Regions from separate parts of the Ornithinibacillus sp. 4-3 genome, predicted to be linked through region 1. Evidence: riboswitches for the same ligand, from Rfam matches in the RefSeq annotation. Region 1 holds a riboswitch; the other holds the start of a gene.

Region 1 (4,317 bases):
TTTACCGTAATGTGAGCAAGGTTCTAAAGTAACATACATAGTTGCATCTTTAACATCCTCAGTTGCATTTAGAAAGGCGTTAATCTCTGCATGATGACTACCATAAGCTTTGTGATAACCTTCACCAATGATTCTGCCTTTTTTAACTATTAATGCACCTACCAGTGGATTAGGATTTACATATCCTAATCCACCTTTAGCCAATTCAAGAGCTCTTCTCATATACTTAATATCCAAACTATCACTCCAATCTTCTGGTGCAATCAAGTAGAGGAGAAAGTTAGCTGAAACACCTTCGCGAACAGATATAATCTTCCGCTTTTCTAATGTCTTTAAAACTTAATGAGCAATAATAAGTTCCTGGCTCTATTTTCTTTTCTAAATGAATCTAATTTCCTTGTAAAAATGATTGTCCTTACAGTGCGATTTTGAACTACATTTGCAAACGTTGGAATTTGAAATTCCATTTCTAACACAATTCGAATGGGATTTATTCCACCTCGGGGTCTTCTGGTGGTTAAAAGAGGGTCGTCATGTAAGATATTCCTACCAGCATTCTAACAAGCTCATGACAGTGCTGATGTAGAACTTGACGTGAATCAGGAGAGCTAATCCATTTATTATCTCCCGATTTCGCTGCTATTTAAATGCCTATGACCGCTTTAATTGTTACGATTGGAGTGTTTGTTTGAATAAAATGGGAAAACTCTCCATTGAGTTGTATAGCATAATCCGATTTCCACCCTAATACCTGGCTTGTAAGCTTTTCAACACTCCCTTCTGAAGCTAGTGGATTTAGAATTGCTACAATGACCTTTTGAATACCAATTTAGTCAGCACATAGAGGTATTTCCCTTCATGGCTACACAGATTAAGTGTAATACAACTTCTACTAAAGAGTTATCAGCTTCATCGATAGCGCGAACTTCTATGGGGGAATGTCAATTTCACCAATCCCCACGAACTGACCGTTCTCGATTAATCCAGTACCTAAACTCGGGTTAGGAATTGGCTTAAAGTAAAACGCGCTAGTGAAAGCAGATTCATATATTCATGTTCATTCATTTCAAAAAACCTTTCCTAATAATCCTCTCCATACAAACAAATCTCCCTTACCTATTTCGGCAAGGGAGAAAAAAGAGCATAACAAATAAACATCAAAAACAGCATTAGTTTGAAGAATTTGTTTTTCCTTCTCCCATCCAGACTTTTACTGTCGGTTTTGGAATTTCACCAAATCCACCGTTTTCATATTATCTATGAATCCGGGTCACGGACTAAGAGGCATGCCTCATCACCGCCGGTTAGGAATTACACCTGACCCCGAAGGAAATCCTATTGAATTGAAAAAATTGTAACACAACTAAATCGCTTATACAAGAATTACACTTTATTGAAAATTAAAATGAGTTTTAGAAACAGAGAGCTTCTTGCTCATCTAAAGGAATGACCCCCTAGCATAGTGAAGTGACCCCCAAATAGACGATGGTATATCAACCTTCGCCCAGCCAATCGGAAATGCTTCAAGGATTTCCTTCTCGGATTGGAGTTCATTAAAAGTTAAGGTATTCATTGATATACTCCTTTTTTAATTATTACAACATATTAACTTATTTGTATTCCCAATATTCAACATACCAAATTTCCCTTTTTAATTTACGAAATATTTTATTGTTCTATCTTCATTTTATTTACCTTCTTTAATTCTCAAATACTACTATTTCATAAGACTAGTTTACATTAATTTTACTAGTTGTGTAGATTTATTAATCAAAAAATTCAAATTTCCCCTATCTATATTATTCTATAATTAAAGTTTACCTAATAATAACTATTCTCTATTTTCTTGAACTATGATAATTTTCTCAGTATAATGTAAATACAAATTAAATATCACCACTAGGGGTGCTTCATAGAAGCTGAGAGAAGAAAGTTTATTCTTTAACCCTTTGAACCTGATTTGGCCAGTACCAACGTAGGGAAGTGAATGAAGCTTTTTTAATTATGGGTAACAAGCAGAATTCACTTATTTTAGTGATTCTGCTTTTTTTATTATAAGAAAATATGAGAGAGGAACTTCAAAATGGAAGAAAAAATATCAATTGGATTAGAATGGTTTTTAAACCCTGACCATATTCCTTTAATTATTGGAATGGAAAAGGGGTGGTTTAAGAAAGAAAATATTAGCATTAATATGGTGGAGCCAGAGGAACATTTTGATGCAATAAATGAGATTAAAAAGGGAAACATGGATATCGCTATCACTGAGCCTCTCCATCTTGTTGAAGACCGTGCAAACGATGAATCTGTAATTGGATTTTCCCGGTTCTTACATACAAATGGTGGAGTAATGTATGTTAAAGAGAAAGGAATTACCCGTCCCAAAGATTTAATTGGCAAGAGAATTCAATATCCAGGTGCTCCAGGATTAGGTGGTCTTGCAATTGTTAAAACAATGGTCGAATCTGATGGTGGTGTATGTAAACTAGAGGATTTTATCCCTGTTAACAATGGTTTTTATCATAGTGACGCTTTACTAGAGGACAAAGCTGATGCTGCCACACTTACCTTTCAAAACTTTGAAATCATAGAAGCGAAACACAAAGGGCTGGATGTTGAGTACTTTGCACTAAAGGATTGGGGTATCCCTGACTTTTGCCAGTTGATTTTTATTACTTCCCCAAAAATACTTCGCAACCGCAAGTCGGCTATTGCGCGATTTTTAAAAGTTATTCGCCAGGCCATTGACTTTATTTATGAAAAGCCTGCAGAAGCAAAAGATATTTATAATGCGTTCACCAATATGGATAAAGCTGACCCGCTTTCCAATAAAATTACAGACGCCACACTACCTTGCTTCACATATGACTTTTCAATGGCATACGAATATTACGATGATTTACAAATTTGGCTAAAAAAATCTGGAAAAATCAACAAAATAATAGATCCTAAAAAATATTGGACAAATGAACTTTCTCAGTAGAATGAATATACATCCATTTTGAAAAATTAATCAAAATGGATGTGTTTCTAGTAAAGCCCTCTGAAAACCTGTATTACTCTCTACTTAAAAGTCGTAATTTTTATAGATTATTCATCCTATTCAATCATGGCAACTATCCCTTTTATATTCATTATCCTTTCTATTTCTTCTGCATTTCGCGGATAAATTACACACCATTCTTCATGACTGCTTGTTGCCAGCCAAACTTCATCATTTTTAAAAAAGTATAAATCCTCTGCATGCTTAGGCATTTCCCATTATTTATCACTTTAGAAAAATACATATAATCATTTGATATTATCTTAAACCTCGTATATTGTTATTGACTAGTATTTTTACTAGTTTTAAAATCGTTGTACCTTTTTATAGGTATAATGTATTTAATCAGATAGAGGTTGTCGTGTGTAACCTTGAAGCTTTGTCTTCGTTGGATAGACTGACACCTCTGTCTTTATAGAATCATTCGTATGAGCTGGATGGCACATTAGTTGTCGCATATCGGACGAGGTTGGATATCTATAAAGAATAGAGGATTTTCCTCCATCTGAAATACTTAATTTAGGTGGTGCTTTTTATGTTTTATGTTGGGATTGATATTGGTAAACGTCATCATGAAGTTGGGGTGATTGACGATAAAGGACAACCTGTTGAGAATACCTTACGGTTTGCCAACACAAAGGCTGGTAGTCATAAACTTCTTGAATATTTTAAAATGTACCCTATAAGATAGACACTTTAAAAAGTCTCTCTTATGGGGTACTTTTATTTATAATGAAAGAAATTGCGAATGGGGCGGATGAAAATGTCGAAAATATTATTTACAGATCAAGAACAGTACTTATTGATGAAACATCCTTATGTAAAAGCGGTTAGTAAAAAGGCAATTACATACACGGATGAATTTAAAGCAATAGCTGTTAAAGAATATGGAGAAGGAAAATTTCCTCGTCAAATATTTGAAGATGCAGGATTTGATATTGAAATCGTTGGGATTGAACGCGCTAAATCGGCTTTAAAAAGATGGCGTACTGCCTATCAAGAAAAGGGTTTGGAAGGGCTTGAGGATTCACGTAACTCTTCTTCAAGACGTCTTCTTGCGCGTGAATTAAGTATAGAAGAAAAGTATGCTCGATTAGAAGCACAAAACGCATTATTACGCGCAGAAAATGAATTACTAAAAAAGATCGATCTAGCAGAAAGACTAACTATATAAAGTCAAGTGGAAAAGTAAAGTGATTTTTAGAAAAATGTATGGAAAAAACTCATGTCAAATAAGCATCAGATAAGCTGCCTTTTTTTCGCTTACTGACGAA
Region 2 (4,317 bases), 1.3 Mb from region 1:
TCGGTAACAGCTTTTCAGCTTTTTGCCGAAGTGGATGTGTACGATCTAATAATAGATGGACAGTCTTATCAATTGCCTTCATCAAATCAGTTGTATGCAAACATTGAATTGGTGATGCTTTGATCATTTTCGTGAGCTGAGTTAACTGTTCAGAGCTAGGATATGGCATATGAATTTCTAATTCTTCTTCTCCTTGTTGAAAAGTAAGCACACGATTTGCTATATCCATTGTTCTTGCTTCTGGAGGTAGATATCCACCATATTCAATCATTTTCATGATTCTTTCTCCTCTAACCATTCTTTTGCAGACAAGGAACAGCCTTTAGGTTCTGCATTTGCTTGTCTACCAAGTAATTCAAATCCTGTATCCCTTTCGATCGCTAAATCACTTGTTTGGACTGCTGGAACAGAATGAATATTAGCTAAATCAATATGCACCAATATACCTACCTCCCCTTTAGGTACTTCTTCTCCTGTAATCGGATCGACGACTTTAAAACGAAGCCAATGTGGCGCCTGTTTAATACTTGGTTGATTTTTAGTAATTTTCGCATAATACTGTGTAGATAATTCTGTCATTCCATACATATTAATAAGATTTTCTATATTCACATGGAATATTTGCGCAAGCTTATTGTAAAACACATTTTCTTCTAAGGTACGAGAGAAACTTTTAAAACCACCTGTATCGAAAATTAGACTATCTGCATGTAGAGGAAGTGATTCTCCTTGCTCCTCTAATGCATCAAATAAATGAACAAAACTATAGCTAGCACCAAGTACAATTACTGGAATATTAGCATGCTCCTTTATCCACCTCATAAATGCTTCTAGTTGTAATCCATTTTTTGTGACAAAATGTCGTGAATCTTCTGTACCGAAATGTTTGCGGTGTAATTCTAAATAATGAGCAAGCGAAGAATTAGGCATTTCTTGTACATTAGGAAATAAAATTGCCATTGGACGGATTTCGTCACTAACAAATTCTCGAAAGCTTCTTAAGGCAGAAAGATCATATATTTCTAAATCCGCATGATAATGCTTTCCCTGCTTTCCACTTGTTGTTCCACTTGTCATAAATACACGTGCACATTCCTTCTCCGGAACAGTACTTAGAAATGTGTTTTTAAAAGCTTCTGTCGATACACTCGGAATATCCTTCCACGTTTGAACTTGTAGAATTCCGATTCCTTTTCTCCTACAATATTGTTGATAAGCATTATTCTTCCTATATAAATGCTTGAAAAGATCTATGGCAAGTTCATTAAAGTTTTGCTCACTTGCTGCTGGTTTCTCGATAAATGTTTGAATTGCCTGTTTCATTATGCATTCCTCCTAAAAATAAACACAATAAAAAGCACCCTAGCTATACGAAGCCTAGGGTGCATACAATTTTATGTAAAAATAAAATACTTTTCCTGTATGTTCCCTACGCTGGTATCAACCAGATCAGGTTCTAAGGGTCTGTATCTTACGGATATTATCTCAACCAGCAACACTGGTCCCCCCACATGTTTATTCAATTATTACCTCTAACTCTGCCATAGTTTTCATATTTTTTCAATATAGAATAGCCACATTATTTTTTCACAGCCAAGAAATAACATATTCCACCAATCATCCAAAATGGCTCCCAAAATACTAAACGCCAAAATGTTGCATGTGTATCTAAGTCAAATTCTAAAAGACCAAATGCGCTCATGGAAATGGTAATAAAATTTAATAAGCCATATAAAAACAAGAAAATTCCAGCTGCTTTTGTCACAAAATAAAATACTTTAATAATAATAGGATTACGCCAAGATATAAGTAATAATGATAACCAGATAGCTCCTAGCAATTTTACAAATCCAGTAAGCCATACAATCACAATGAAAGAAGGCTCCGGATCAAGCGACATTTCATATATGGCTCCTCCAAGAGATCTTACTCCTACCATACCACCCATCGCCCAGTAAAAACTCATTGCTGCAAAGATAATCGTCCAAAATATTCCGAGCGTAATAAAGGTTCGATTGCGTTTGAAATCAAAATTTTGTTTCATTCTACGCCCTCCCTTCTATACTACTCAATCAAACTCATTGTAAAAAATCAAGCTGTAACATAAGACCCGTTTTTTACGTCTTATCAAAAAGGAGGGTTTAAAAATGAGGTATATTTTATTTTTATTGATCTATTTATTTGTGTATGGCATATACAACACGGGTGACGAAAAAAGTGAATATACTTATGAGGAAGATGTTATTCAATCTGGAATTGAAGCTGAAGTACTAGCGTTTGAGTTGGAGGAAGCCAAAGAACAGGCAAATCTAATTGCTGAAATTACCATTATGGATAAAGTAAAAGAAACAGATAAGGAAATTGGTATGCCTTATACCGTTTTTCAGGCACAGATTAATCAGGTGTTCAAAGGAAGTGCAAATCCAGTAATTACTATCAAGCAAGATGGAACTAGTGAAGTGCTAGTTAATTCTGTCGAACCTTTTGCTAAGGGAGAAAAATATATTTTGTTTTTAAAAGAGACAATGAAAATAGATGCTGACTACTGGATCATTGGTGAACAAACAGGTGTTTTTTAAGTAGATAATGAAGAAATTTATCTCAAATTTCCTCTTTCCAATGTAGATGATTTGGGAATTTCATATGATCTTATTGAAGATGCTGAAGGTTGGGAGATACAAATTTTTGATAAAGTAAGATTTATTGAAATTATTGAGGATTAATTGCTATTTTAAGTCATACTTCCTTGTTTTGAGAAACTATTCTATATGAAATTCAATTATAGGATGTATTACCCCATTTGCGGTTGAAACAGTTTTCTCTACACGATATTTCCCCAATTCGTATTCATGTTGCTCCGGATATAATTCAATCGTAAATGGATGAGCTTCATTAGCAGGAAGATGAATTTCAACATCCTCCACATTTAGCGATAATGGTACTTCTTTCCATTCACTATCCATATAATGTTCAATTACATAATAATTGCTTGTGGTTAGATCAACTGAAGTATTGTTTTGCAGTTCGATTTCTAACTTTTCTAGGGTGGAGGATAAAACTGTTATGGAAAGATTTTCTGAATCAAATATTGGTTGTGGGATGGAAATTGATTTAGGAGCTTCTTTATTACAGGCTACTATAGTAAGAAATGTGCAAAATAACATGAGTAGAGAAATTTTCTTCATAAATCTACACCTCCATATTATCAAAAAAGATGGAATCAATGCTTGCTCTCATCTCTTTCCATCATTAATTCTACCTAGTATTCAGTATAGTTTTCAATACTTACTTTAAGTATAGCGTCTAAACCCCTATATAACAACGCTACAGAATAGGCATGCCTTTAAAATTGTATAAGAATCTTTCCATTTTTGACGCTGGAAGAAAATGAAATTCACTACAAATCATATTTGAAAAAACTACAACGTCTATTCCAACTTCATTATGAAAGAATTAAATCTACTTTTTAGAATTAAATTTTTCTATATCAGGGTTTTTGATAAAAATATAAAATTCAATATCCAATTCCCTTCCCCCTTTGTGAAAGAGCTATATATCTACTTGTTCCCTATTATAAAGCTTAGGATTCGTTTTACAAAAGAAGGGAAATATATACACTGGAAGGAGTGGTATATCATGAGCCTGAAAAGGTTGGGTTTTGTAATCTCAGGAATAACAATCTTACTTATCCTAAGTGCATGTCAAGGAGGGAATGATCCTTCACCAGATGAAATTGATGTCTCCCAACCAGAATATGAATTGGATGAGGAACAGCAAACAGAAGCCGGTGAATCTAATAATGATGGAGCAGCTTCTGGAGAAGGAGAAGAAGATACAGATAGCGAGGGCACTTCCAATAATAATATAAAACAAAAAGATTACTCCAGTGAGCAGGAAGCCATCGATGCCATTGACAACTATGAAGTAGTGGAACAAACAAACATTGAACTTGGGTATGGTATCAAGGCTCTCTCAGAAGGGGCTACCGGTCACCAATATATTTCTTGGAATGAAGGGAAATGGATGATTCGAGTAAATGCACCAACTGATCCTGAATATGCAACCGGAAATTATGAGAATGGAGAAGAGCTTGCCAGAACTGTAGTCGATTATTTAGAAACAAATTATCTCCCTGCTCCTGATCAGCGTGGAGTAATTGATATTAATGACTTTGGAGATCATCCTGAAACAGTTATCCGTTGGCAGCAAGGTAATAGTGTTTATGAAATTGATGAGAGTACCGACAATCCAATAAATGCATTACAAATAGCTGTGGATAGTGCGTCATAGTCATAAATGACTTACCTTTATGTATCA

The links. Region 1 has a riboswitch for thiamine pyrophosphate ahead of AB4Y30_RS14790 (ABC transporter substrate-binding protein). Riboswitches for the same ligand answer to the same signal wherever they lie in the genome.
Region 2: another riboswitch for thiamine pyrophosphate. It lies ahead of AB4Y30_RS08530 (long-chain fatty acid--CoA ligase); the one in region 1 lies ahead of AB4Y30_RS14790 (ABC transporter substrate-binding protein).

What each region holds. Positions count from the first base shown of each region.
Region 1 covers NZ_CP162599.1:3,034,510-3,038,826, forward strand. The annotation lists gene ribD (bifunctional diaminohydroxyphosphoribosylaminopyrimidine deaminase/5-amino-6-(5-phosphoribosylamino)uracil reductase RibD) at 1-237, opposite strand, end outside; FMN riboswitch at 1,187-1,335, opposite strand; TPP riboswitch at 1,892-1,999, shown strand; gene AB4Y30_RS14790 (ABC transporter substrate-binding protein) at 2,084-2,983, shown strand; gene AB4Y30_RS14795 (hypothetical protein) at 3,100-3,255, opposite strand; gene AB4Y30_RS14800 (transposase) at 3,579-3,734, shown strand; gene AB4Y30_RS14805 (HTH domain-containing protein) at 3,807-4,217, shown strand; gene AB4Y30_RS14810 (IS110 family transposase) at 4,307-4,317, opposite strand, start outside.
Region 2 covers NZ_CP162599.1:1,764,781-1,769,097, reverse strand. The annotation lists gene AB4Y30_RS08535 (acyl-CoA reductase) at 1-277, opposite strand, end outside; gene AB4Y30_RS08530 (long-chain fatty acid--CoA ligase) at 274-1,323, opposite strand; TPP riboswitch at 1,410-1,519, opposite strand; gene AB4Y30_RS08525 (DUF3995 domain-containing protein) at 1,580-2,044, opposite strand; gene AB4Y30_RS08520 (hypothetical protein) at 2,148-2,579, shown strand; gene AB4Y30_RS08515 (immunoglobulin-like domain-containing protein) at 2,760-3,185, opposite strand; gene AB4Y30_RS08510 (hypothetical protein) at 3,637-4,290, shown strand.